2 regions of the Micromonospora sp. WMMD737 genome follow, and region 2 is predicted to be linked to the other one. Evidence: riboswitches for the same ligand, from Rfam matches in the RefSeq annotation. Region 2 holds a riboswitch; the other holds the start of a gene.

Region 1 (6,084 bases), 200 kb from region 2:
CTGCGGTACGTGCCGACGGTGGAGTCCGGCTGGCAGTGGCAGGGGGCGGTGGGCACGGCCGGTGAGACCGCGGTGCGGTTGGGTCCGTGGCACGACACCGAGGTGCTGGTGTGCGGCAGTCCGGAGATGACCGGGGCGACGGTTGCCGCGTTGACGGCGTCGGGGGTGCCGCGGGAGCGGATCCTGGTGGAGAGTTACGACCATTGCCGGTATCCGCCGCTGGCGGGCGCTGCCGCCGCCGCGCCGGACGACTTCAGTGGGACGGGTGTGCGATGAGCGTCGACCACGGCGACCGGGTGGTCGCCGATGCGCACGGTGAGCTGACCCGGGCCGTGGGCGCGTTGGAGGCGCGCCGGTTCCGGGGTGGCCGGTGGCTGTCCGCCGACGAGGTGGCGGGCCTGGCCCGGTCGGCCGACGAGCGGGTGGCGTTGCTGGGTGGTGAGGTGGACCGGTTGCGGCGGGAGAACGAGGGCCTGGCGCGGCAGGTGGAGATGTTGCGGCACGGCGCGTTGCCCGGCACCGGCGCGCAGGGCCCGGATCCGATGGTGATCGAGTTGGCGGTGCGGGCGCAGGACGAGGCGAACCGGACGATCGGTGAGGCCAGCGCGGAGGGCGCGGAGATCATCGCGGAGGCGCGGCGGCAGGCCGACGAGATCATCGCCGAGGCGCACGTGCTGGCCGGGGGTGTCGCCGGCCCGTCGGGGGCGGGGGGCGAGGAGCTGCGGCGGCAGGTGCGGGAGCTGGAGGGCCGGCAGGCGGCGTTGGTGGCGGCGGTGGCGACGGCGCAACAGCACCTGAGCCGGTGGCAGGCGTACCTGTCGGAGCAGTCGGAGCAGTTGCGCTCCGACGCGCAGGCGGCCGGGGCGGTCGGCGCGCAGCTGCGTGCCGTGCTCGGCGAGTAGCGGCGTCGGCTGCCCGCCGGGAGGCGGGTCAGTGCTGGTCGACGGCGGCGACGGCGTCGGCGATGGGGGTGTTGCCGCCGACGAGTTCCAGGATCGCGCCGGCGCTGTGCGGGTGGTGCAGCAGGGCGACGAGGACCCGGGCGACGTCGGTGCGGGTCACGGCGCCCGCGGGGGCGTGTCGGGCGAGGGTGATCCGCCCGGTGGGCGCGTCGTCGGTGAGCCGGCCGGGTCGCAGGATCGTCCAGTCGAGGTCGCGGCCGGTCAGGTCGTCCTCGGCGGCCTTCTTGGCGCGCAGGTACGCCGCGAACACCTCGTCGGTGCCGGCGGGTGGTTCGCCTTGCACTCCCATCGAGGACAGCAGCAGGTAGCGGCGGACGTCGGCGCGTTGCGCGGCGTCGGCGAGCAGGACGGCGCCGGCCCGGTCGACGGTGTCCTTGCGGGCGGCGCCGCTGCCGGGGCCGGCGCCGGCGGCGAAGAGGACGGCGTCGGCGCCGGCGAGGTGGGCGGCGAGTTCGTCGACGCCGACGTGTTCGAGGTCGGCCACGACGGGGTGGGCGCCGGCGGCCCGCAGGGCGGCGGAGTGGTCGGGGTTGCGGATCAGCCCGACGGCGGTGTCGCCGCGTCCGGCGAGTTCGCGGTGGGTCAGCTGGGCGATCTTGCCGTGTCCTCCGGCGATGACGACGCGCATACCGCCAACCTAGCCGCCGTCCCGCCACGACGTGGCCGGTCGCCGCAGGGTGGTTGCCTGAGGCAGCATGGACGGGTGACGGAGACGGTCGACGCGCTGGCCGGCCTGGTGGCCGGCGGTGGTGTGGTGGTGTTGAGCGGGGCGGGCCTGTCCACCGAGTCGGGCATCCCGGACTACCGGGGGCCCAGCGGCGTGGCGCGGCGGCACACCCCGATGACGTATCAGGCGTTCACGCGCGACGCGCAGGCGCGGCGGCGCTACTGGGCGCGCAGCCACCTGGGGTGGCGGGTGATCGCGCGGGCGGCCCCGAACGAGGGGCACCGGGCGGTGGCGCGGCTGCAGGCCGGCGGGCTGGTCGAGGGGGTCATCACGCAGAACGTGGACGGGTTGCACACCGCCGCGGGCAGTCCGCGGGTGGTGGAGTTGCACGGCCGCCTCGACGAGGTGGTGTGCCTGGGCTGCGGTAACCGGACGTCGCGGGAGGAGTTGGACCGGCGGCTGCGGGAGGCGAACCCGGGCTTCGACGCCCGTGCGGCGGCGGTCAACCCGGACGGTGACGTGGATCTCGCCGACGACGAGGTGGCCCGGTTCCGCACGGTCGACTGCACGTTCTGCCGGGGCGGCATGCTGAAGCCGGACGTGGTGTTCTTCGGGGAGACGGTGCCGGCGGCCCGGGTGTCCCGCTGTTTCGAGCTGGTGGCGCGGGCGCGGCTGCTGCTGGTGCTGGGTTCGTCGTTGACGGTGATGTCGGGTCGCCGGTTCGTGGTGCGCGCGGCGAAGCTGGGCGTTCCGGTGGTGATCGTCAACCAGGGCCCGACCCGGGGCGACGGGTATGCGGCGTTGACCGTCGACGCGCCGCTGGGGCGGCTGCTGCCGGCGCTGGCCGACCGGACGGCCGGCGACGCCGCCGCGGGGCTGGCGGGCGTCGGCCGGTAGCGGCCCGCCGGGGGTGCGGGGCCGGCCGGTCATCGACGGTCGTCGCCGGCGGGGGTACGACCTCCGGTGGGCGGTGCGGCGCTGGTAGCGTTGACCATGCCGGCAGCACCCACGTGGGAGAGACCGCCCAGCAGCATCCCGGGCGGCGCCGAAGGGGCAAATCCTCCCCGGAACCTCTCAGGCAAAAGGACCTCGTGGGCAGGCACTGTGGAGCGCCTCGCGGGCGCGACAGAGGGGGAGGCCGACCTGTCGACCTCGCCCCCGGGAGCGCCGCCCATGACCGCAGAGCAGTTCGCCGCCCGCCACATCGGCCCTGATCCGGACGACGAGCGTCGGATGTTGGAGGCCGTCGGCTACGGCTCGGTCGAAGAGCTGATGGACGCGGCGATTCCCGAGGTGATCCGCTGGCACGGCACCCTGGACCTGCCGGAGCCGGCCAGCGAGCACGACGCCCTCGCGGAGTTGCGGGCCCTGGCGGCCCGCAACACGGTGGCCGTGTCGATGATCGGTTTGGGCTACCACGGCACGCACACCCCGGCGGTGATCCGCCGCAACGTGCTGGAGGACCCGGCCTGGTACACGGCGTACACGCCGTACCAGCCGGAGATCAGCCAGGGGCGGCTGGAGGCGCTGCTGAACTTCCAGACCATGGTCACGGACCTGACGGGGCTGGCCACCGCGAACGCGTCGATGCTCGACGAGGGCACCGCCGCGGCGGAGGCGATGACGCTCGCGCGCCGCGCGTCGAAGAGCAGGAGCCCGGTGTACGTGGTCGACGCCGACACCCTGCCGCAGACCATCGCGGTGATCACCAGCCGGGCCGAGCCCCTCGGCATCGACGTGCGGATCGTCGACACCGGGCGCGACGAGTTGCCGGCGGAGTTCTTCGGGCTGCACCTGCAGTACCCGGGGGCGTCGGGGGCGGTGCGTGACCAGGCGGGGCTGGTCGAGGCGGCGCACGCGGTCGGGGCCTTGGTGACCGTGGCGGCGGATCTGCTGGCGCTGACGCTGCTGCGAGCGCCGGGGGAGATCGGCGCCGACATCGCGGCCGGCACCACCCAGCGTTTCGGTGTGCCGATGGGCTTCGGCGGGCCGCACGCCGGCTACCTGGCGGTGCGGGCGGGGCTGGAGCGGATGCTGCCGGGCCGGCTGGTGGGGGTGTCGCGTGACGCGGACGGCAACCCGGCGTACCGGCTGGCGTTGCAGACCCGGGAGCAGCACATCCGGCGGGAGAAGGCGACCAGCAACATCTGCACCGCGCAGGTGCTGCTCGCGGTGATGGCCGGCATGTACGCCGTCTACCACGGCCCGGACGGGCTGCGGCGCATCGCCCGCCGTACCCATGACATGGCGGTGCGGTTGGCGGCGTCGCTGCGGGGTGTCGACGGCGTCGAGGTGGTGCACGAGGCGTTCTTCGACACCGTCCTGGTGCGGGTGCCCGGCGGCGCCGAGGCGGTGGTCGCCGACGCCGCGGCCCGGGGGGTGAACCTGCGGCTGGTCGACGCCGAGCACGTGGGGGCGTCCTGCGACGAGACGACGACCCCCGCGCACCTGCGGAAGGTGTGCGATGCGTTCGGGGCCACCGTGGCAGGGCGGCCGGTGGCGGTGGCGGACGCGCCGGTCACCGGCGCGTTGCCGGCGGCGCTGGCCCGTACGTCGGACTTCCTCACCCACCCGGTGTTCCGCAGCCACCACTCGGAGACGGCGATGCTGCGTTACCTGCGGCGGCTGTCGGACTTCGACTACGCCCTGGACCGGGGGATGATCCCGCTCGGGTCGTGCACGATGAAGCTCAACGCCACCACCGAGATGGAGCCGGTGAGCTGGCCGGAGTTCGCGCACGTGCACCCGTTGGCGCCGGACGCGCAGACCACCGGCTACCGGGAGATGATCTCCCAGTTGGAGGGGTGGCTGGCGGAGGTGACCGGCTACGACGCGGTCAGCGTGCAGCCCAACGCCGGTTCGCAGGGCGAGCTGGCGGGTCTGCTGGCGATCCGGGCCTACCACCGGGACCGGGGCGAGGCGCACCGGGACGTGTGTCTGATCCCGTCGTCGGCGCACGGCACCAACGCCGCCAGCGCGGTGATGGCGGGCATGCGGGTCGTCGTGGTGGGCTGCGACGACGGCGGCAACATCGACCTGGTGGACCTCGACGCGAAGATCGACAAGCATCGGGACGCCCTCGCGGCGATCATGGTGACGTATCCGTCGACGCACGGGGTGTACGAGACGGGCATCGCGTCGCTGTGCGCGAAGGTCCACGACGCCGGCGGTCAGGTGTACGTCGACGGGGCGAACCTCAACGCGCTGGTCGGGTTCGCCAAGCCGGGGAAGTTCGGGGCGGACGTGTCGCACCTGAACCTGCACAAGACGTTCTGCATCCCGCACGGCGGCGGTGGTCCCGGGGTGGGTCCGGTGGCGGTGCGGGCGCACCTGGCGCCGTTCCTGCCGGGTGATCCGCTGGGCGTGCACGTCGACGGCCGGCCGGCGATCTCGGCGGCGCGGTACGGGTCGGCGGGGATCCTGCCGATCCCGTGGGCGTACCTGCGGATGATGGGCGCGGCGGGGCTGGTGCGGGCCACCGGTGTGGCGGTGCTGGCGGCGAACTACGTGGCGGCGCGGCTGCGCGGGCACTTCCCGGTGCTGTACGCGGGCAACAAGGGCCTGGTGGCGCACGAGTGCATCCTGGACCTGCGGCCGCTGACGAAGGCGACCGGGGTGAGCGTGGACGACGTGGCGAAGCGGCTGATCGACTACGGGTTCCACGCGCCGACGATGTCGTTCCCGGTGGCGGGGACGCTGATGGTGGAGCCCACCGAGAGCGAGGACCTGGCCGAGCTGGACCGGTTCTGCGATGCGATGATCGCCATCCGGGCGGAGATCGACCGGGTGGCCTCGGGGCAGTGGCCGGCCGGCGACAACCCTCTCGCCAACGCCCCGCACACCGCGGCGATGGTGTCGGGCGACGAGTGGCCGCACCCGTACGCGCGGTCGGTGGGCGCGTACCCGGCCGGGGTGGACCGGGCCGGGAAGTACTGGCCGCCGGTGCGGCGCATCGACGGCGCGTACGGCGACCGGAACCTGGTGTGTTCCTGCCCGGCGCCGGAGGCGTTCGAGGACTGACGTCGCGTGACGCCGGGGCGGTCGTGGTGCCGCCCCGGCGGGTGCGTCGACCTGGGCGGGGGGGTGTCCCGACCGGGGTACCAGGTCAGATCGACGGGTGTAAAAGGCGTGACGCAGCGTGACAGGGGTCAGGCGACGAGGGCGTGTCGGGCGGGGCCGCGGTGGGGGGCGATGCTGCTGCCGTCGGGAAGGAGCTCGCCGGTGTCCTCGAAGACGATGACACCGTTGCAGAGCAGGCTCCAGCCCTGCTCAGGGAAGCAGGCGAGGACCCGGGCGGCGTCCCGGTCGGTCGCTTCGGCGGAGGGGCAGGTGGGTTGGTGCTGGCACATCGGGATCTCCGGACTGTGGGGGCACTGTGTCATGGTTCACATGACCAGTGACGCACAGTACCAAGCGAAAGTGGCCGGCATCGAGCAGGTATGCGCGTCGTTTTTC
Region 2 (6,084 bases):
GACGCCGACCCACGGGAACTCCGCCCGCAGGTCGCCGAGCAGGGAGAGGGTCGCGTCGACGGTGGTGTGGTCCTCCATGTCGATGGTGACGCCTGAGCCGACGGCCGCGGCGGCGGCGCAGACGTCGCGGATGAGCCGCAGGGCGTGCCCGTACCCGTCAGCCGGCAACGACCCACCGAACGCCGAGACCTTCAGTGAGACCTCGGAGGACGCGGCCAGGTCCGCGGCGTGCAGCGACCACAGCAGCGCGAGGTACGTGTCACGGGTGGCCTCGGCCTGCGCGAGCGCCCTCGTCCCCTCGCCGAGGTGGTCGATCGTGACCTGGAGACCCACCCCGGCGAGCCGCCGTGCCACGCCGACCACCTCACGAGCCTCCTCGCCCGCGACGAAGCGGTGGACGATCCCGCGGGTCAGGGACGATCGCGAGACCAGTGCGCGCATGCGGTCGTTCTCCGCGGCCAGGAGCAGGAGCTTGTTCGGCATGGAACGCCTTTCCGGAGAGCCGAGTCACGAGGCCGTCGCCCGACGGCGGCGGACGGGGTTGGTGCCGCCGGGAGCGCGTCCGCACGCGCCCCCGGCGGACGGGTCACGGGCGGGCCGTGGGGTCCGCGTAGAGCGGGTGCCGGTCGGCGAGGCGGCGGACCCGCGCCCGCAGTTCCTCGTCGCCCTCGGCGGTCGTCAACGCGGTGGCGACGATGTCGGCGACCTCGGCGAAGTCGGCGTCGTCGAAGCCCCGGGTGGCCAGCCCCGGCGTGCCGATCCTCAGTCCCGAGGTCACCATCGGCGGACGGGGGTCGAACGGTACGGCGTTGCGGTTGACGGTGATGTCGATGCTCTGGAGCAGCCGCTCCGCTTGGCGGCCGTCCAGCTTCGCCGCGCGTAGGTCGACCAGCACCAGGTGCACGTCGGTGCCGCCGCCGACCACCCGGATGCCGGCGTCGTGCGCGTCGGCGGCGCCCAGGCGCCCGGCGACGATCCGCGCTCCGCGCAGGGCGCGGCGCTGCTGGTCGCGGAACTCCTCGCCGGCGGCGATGCGGAACGCCACCGCCTTGCCGGCGACGGCGTGTTCCAGCGGGCCGCCCTGCTGGCCGGGGAAGACCGCCGAGTCGAGACGCCGGGCCAGGTCGGTGTCCGCGCTGAGGATGGCGCCGCCACGCGGGCCACCGAGCGTCTTGTGGGTGGTCAGGGTGACCACGTGGGCGTGCGGCACCGGGTTGGGATGCAGCCCGGCGGCGACCAGCCCGGCGAAGTGCGCCATGTCGACCAGCAGGTACGCCCCGACGGCGTCGGCGATGCGGCGGAACCGCGCGAAGTCCAGGGTCCTCGGGTACGCCGACCAGCCCGCCACCAGCATTTTCGGTCGGTGCTCGTGCGCCAGCCGCTCGACGGCGTCCATGTCGACGAGGAGGCTCTCGGCGTCCACTCGGTAGCCCACCGCCCGGTACAACCGGCCCGAGAAGTTGATCCGCATCCCGTGGGTCAGGTGGCCGCCGTGCGCGAGGTCGAGGCCCAGGATGGTGTCCCCGGGGTCGAGCAGGGCCGCCATCACCGCGGCGTTGGCCTGGCTGCCGGAGTGCGGTTGCACGTTGGCGTACGCGGCGCCGAAGAGCCGCCTCGCCCGCTCGACCGCCAGGCGCTCGACGGTGTCGACGTGCTCGCAGCCGCCGTAGTACCGCCGGCCGGGGTAGCCCTCGGCGTACTTGTTGGTGAGGACCGAGCCCTGCGCCTGTAGGACCGCCCGGGGCGCGTGGTTCTCCGAGGCGATCATGCCGAGGGTCCGCCGCTGCCGGTCCAGCTCGGCGGCGACCGCCTCGGCGATCTCCGGGTCGACGTCGATCAGTTCACGGTCGAGCAGGCTCATGCCGCACCCGCCGCGTCGGCGTCGGCCAGGTAGGCGCGGTACTCGTCGGCGGTCATCAGCGCCGGCGCGTCGGTCAGGCGCACCCGCACCAGCCAGCCCGCCCCGTACGGGTCGGTGCCGATCAGGTCCGGGTCGGCGACGACCGCCTCGTTGGTGGCGACGATCTCGCCGCTCACCGGCAGGTACAGCTCGGCCACCGACTTGGTGGACTCCACCTCGCCGCAGACCTCGCCCGCGCTCAAGTGGGTGCCGGGCTCGGGCAGTTCGGCGTGGATGATGTCGCCGAGGGCGGCGGCGGCGAACGCGGTGATACCCACGGCCGCCGGTTCGGCCGTGTCGTCGATCCATTCGTGGTTGCGGCTGTAGCGCAGACGCGCGGGTACGTCCATGGTCGTCACTCCTGGGAAGATGGGCCGGTGCGCGTCAGCGCGGACGGCGGTAGAACGGCAGCGGGGTGGTCCGCACCGGCTCGGTGGTTCCTCGGACGACGACGCCCAGCCGGGACCGGGCCTCGATCGCGTCGGCGTGGACGTGAGCCATCGCAACGGGCCGGTCGAGTGCCGGTGACAGCGCGCCGCTGGTGACCACGCCGACGGGTCGTGCCGGTACGCCGTCTGTCAGCGCGACCACCGGATGGCCGGTCCTCGGTACGCGTCGCCCGGTTCCGGTCAGTCCCACGAGGACGGTGGTGGTCCCGGCGTCCCGGCGCTCGGCCAACGCGGCCCGGCCGACGAAGTCGCCCGGCTTGGCGAAGGACACCACCCGTCCCAGGCCCGCCTCGAAGGGAGTGACGCCCTGGTGCAGCTCGCAACCGTACAGCGGCATCCCGGCCTCGATGCGCAGCGTGTCCCGGCAGGCCAGCCCGGCCGGCGTCAGCCCGTGCCCGGCGCCGGCGGCGAGCAGCGCGCGCCAGACGTCTTCGGCGTCCGAGGCCCGGAGGAAGAACTCGAAGCCGTCCTCGCCGGTGTATCCGGTGCGGGCGACGAGCGCCGGCCGTCCGCCGAGGTCCACGGCGGTGGCGGTGTAGTAGCGGAGTCGGGTCGGCTCCGCGCCGACCACGGCCCGCACCGTGTCGGCCGCACGCGGGCCCTGCACGGCGATGATGGCCCGCTCGGCGGTGTGGTCGGCGACGGTCGCCGCGTGTCCGGCGCAGCGTAGGTGCAACGCGGCCAGCGCGGTGCGGGTGTTGACGGCGTTGGTCACCAGCAGGTACCGGTCGGCGGCGAGCCGGTAGGCGACCAGGTCGTCGAGCACGCCGCCGGTCTCGTCGCAGAGCATGGTGTAGCGGGCACCGCCGACCGGCACCGCCGACAGGTGCCCGACCAGCGCGTGGTCCAGCGCCGCGGCGGCGTGCGGCCCGGACACCTCGAGCTGCCCCATGTGGCTGAGGTCGAAGAGGCCCGCGCGTTCGCGTACCGCGCGGTGCTCGGCGGTCTCGCTGCCGTAGCGCAGCGGCATCGACCAGCCGGCGAAGCCGGTGAACCGGGCGCCGAGTTCGGCGTGCACGGCGTGCAGGGGTGGGTGGAGCAGGGTCGTCGGACCTTGATGCACGGAGGCCTCCCTCGTTCCGACGCGGTCGCGTCGTACGGTCGGTTGCCTCCCGCTCTGTCATCGACCTGAGAGCTTCACCGCCGGTTGGCGGCTTGCACCGTGGGTGAGACGAATGATCGTCTGCTTTCCAGAGTTCGCCTCACCCGAGCGGTAACGGGGCCTGAGAGTTTCTTGGGAGTTTGCTCCTTCGGCGCCCCGACGGACGGTCGGGATCTCTCCCGCGCGGGTTCGAACGGCGTCTATGTAGTTGTGGGTTGCCCGCAGACCGTAGGCGACCCGCCGAGCGACTGTCAACGGCAACGCACCGTAGTCGGATCGTCACGCACATCGATCGCGAGCGATTTCTTTACACGATGTGTGATGTGTGCCATTGTACTGGCCACCCACAGCGCGGACCCCACCTGATCGACGGGAATCGACGCCGCAGCCACTCCGCACCGCCACCCACCCGCCGGCGACCCGGCCGGACCACGAACGCCAGGAGGCGACCCGTGAGAACCACGAGAACACGAAACCGACGCGGCTGGCCCGCCGTCCCCCTCGCACTGGTGCTGGCGCTCGGGCTGGCCCCGACGACCTCCTCCGGCACCGCGCACGCGGCGCCACCGCCCAGGCCGACAGGCGCCGCCCCGAGCGACGCCGGCCTCGGCTCCGGCGCCGGTGACGCCCACGTCCGGCGGGCGCCGCTGCCGCTGAGCGAGCGGGCCCCGCTTCCCTCGTCCCGTGCGGAACTGCGCCGCGACTACGACCGGCCCGACGACGGGGGACGGCGCAACCCCCCGTCGGCGCGCGGGGCGGTCGCCGCGCCCTGCGCGGTCGGCGACTTCACGAGCCGGACCGGCAGCGCCCTGGTGCAGCAGATCAGGGCGTCCACCACCGACTGCGTGAACACCCTCTTCAGCCTCTCCGGAAGCGACGCCTCCCAGGCCTTCCGCGAGGCGCAGATGACAAGCGTGGCGTACGGGCTGCGGGACAACGCCGCCTCCTACGACGGCACCAACGCCACGGGTACCGCCCAGCTCGTGCTGTACCTGCGGGCCGGGTACTACGTGCAGTGGAACCACCCCGCCACCGTGGGCCCGTACGGCTCCGGCCTGCGCACCGCCATCCGCGCCGGGCTGGACACGTTCTTCGCCAACAGCCGCTCCGGCGACGTCAACGACGTCAACGGCGAGGTGCTGGCCGAGGCGGTCACGCTCATCGACAGCGCGGAGGAGAACGCCCGCTACCTGTACGTGGTGAAGCGGCTGCTGACCCGCTACGACAGCTCGTACGACTCGTCGTGGTGGATGCTGAACGCGGTCAACAACGTCTACACCGTGCTGTTCCGGGGCCACCAGGTGCCCGAGTTCGTCAGCACCGTCACCGCCGACCCGAGCGTGCTGGACACGCTGTACGCCTTCGCCACCGGCAAACGGGCCCTGCTCGGCACCGACCGGGGCTACCTGGTCGCCAACGCCGGCCGCGAACTGGGCCGCTTCCTCCAGCACACCGCCCTGCGCTCGAAGGTGCGACCGCTGGCCCGGGGCCTGCTCGACCTGAGCGCGATGACCGGCTCCACCGCCACCCTCTGGGTCGGCGTCGCGGAGATGACCGACTACTACGACAAGGCGAACTGCGCCTACTACGACACCTGCGACCTCCAGGCACGCCTGGCCGCGGCGATCCTGCCGGTCACCTTCGCCTGCGGCAGCACCATCCGCATCCGCGCCCAGCAGATGACCTCCGCCCAACTCGACTGGGCCTGTGCGAGCATGCGCAACCAGGACGCCTACTTCCACTCCGTGGCGGCCGACGAGGGCCCGGTCGCGAACGACCGCAACACGACAATCGAGGTCGTGGTCTACGACTCCAGCGCCGACTACCAGACGTACGGCGGGCCGATGTTCGGCATCGACACGAACAACGGCGGCATGTACCTCGAAGGCGACCCGGCGGTCGCCGGGAACCAGCCGCGGTTCATCGCCTACGAGGCGGAGTGGCTGCGCCCCACCTTCGAGATCTGGAACCTCAACCACGAGTACACCCACTACCTCGACGGCCGCTTCAACCTGTACGGCGACTTCACCGACAACATCGCCACCCCCACCATCTGGTGGATCGAGGGCTTCGCCGAGTACGTGTCGTACTCGTACCGGGAGTTGACCTACGGCGCCGCGATCACCGAGGCCGGAAAGAAGACCTACTCCCTGCGTACGCTCTTCGACACCACGTACAGCCACGACACCAACCGCGTCTACCGGTGGGGCTACCTGGCGGTGCGGTACATGCTCCAGTCGCACCGGAGTGACGTCGCCACGCTGCTCGGGCACTACCGCACGGGCAACTGGAACGCCGCCCGCACGCTGTTGACCGGAACCATCGGCAGCCGCTACGACGCCGACTGGTACGCCTGGCTGGACGCCTGCTCGGCCGGCAACTGCGGCGGCGCCACCAACCCGCCCGCGAACCAGGCCCCGGTCGCGGCGTTCACGTCCACCACCACCGGGCTGAGCGCCACCTTCACCGACCAGTCCACCGACGGCGACGGCAGCATCGCCGCCCGGTCCTGGGCCTTCGGCGACGGCACCACCTCGACGGCGACCAACCCCACGAAGACCTACCGCGCCGCCGGCACGTACCCGGTCACGCTGACCGTCACCGACGACAAGGGCGCCACCGCCAGGACCTCC

The links. Region 2 has a riboswitch for glycine ahead of gcvT (glycine cleavage system aminomethyltransferase GcvT). Riboswitches for the same ligand answer to the same signal wherever they lie in the genome.
Region 1: it holds a riboswitch for glycine, as region 2 does, so the genes downstream of both, gcvP (aminomethyl-transferring glycine dehydrogenase) here and gcvT (glycine cleavage system aminomethyltransferase GcvT) in region 2, are expected to answer to the same signal.

The regions. Positions count from the first base shown of each region.
Region 1 covers NZ_JBMHMH010000001.1:1,049,837-1,055,920, reverse strand. The annotation lists partial or broken gene ACN27A_RS03980 (globin domain-containing protein) at 1-276, shown strand, start outside; gene ACN27A_RS03975 (DivIVA domain-containing protein) at 273-902, shown strand; gene ACN27A_RS03970 (SDR family oxidoreductase) at 931-1,590, opposite strand; gene ACN27A_RS03965 (NAD-dependent protein deacetylase) at 1,666-2,526, shown strand; glycine riboswitch at 2,631-2,729, shown strand; gene gcvP (aminomethyl-transferring glycine dehydrogenase) at 2,803-5,649, shown strand; gene ACN27A_RS03955 (DUF5999 family protein) at 5,778-5,978, opposite strand.
Region 2 covers NZ_JBMHMH010000001.1:854,422-860,505, reverse strand. The annotation lists gene ACN27A_RS03090 (proline dehydrogenase family protein) at 1-483, opposite strand, end outside; gene glyA (serine hydroxymethyltransferase) at 587-1,861, opposite strand; gene gcvH (glycine cleavage system protein GcvH) at 1,858-2,250, opposite strand; gene gcvT (glycine cleavage system aminomethyltransferase GcvT) at 2,285-3,412, opposite strand; glycine riboswitch at 3,465-3,545, opposite strand; glycine riboswitch at 3,551-3,643, opposite strand; gene ACN27A_RS03070 (collagenase) at 3,904-6,084, shown strand, end outside.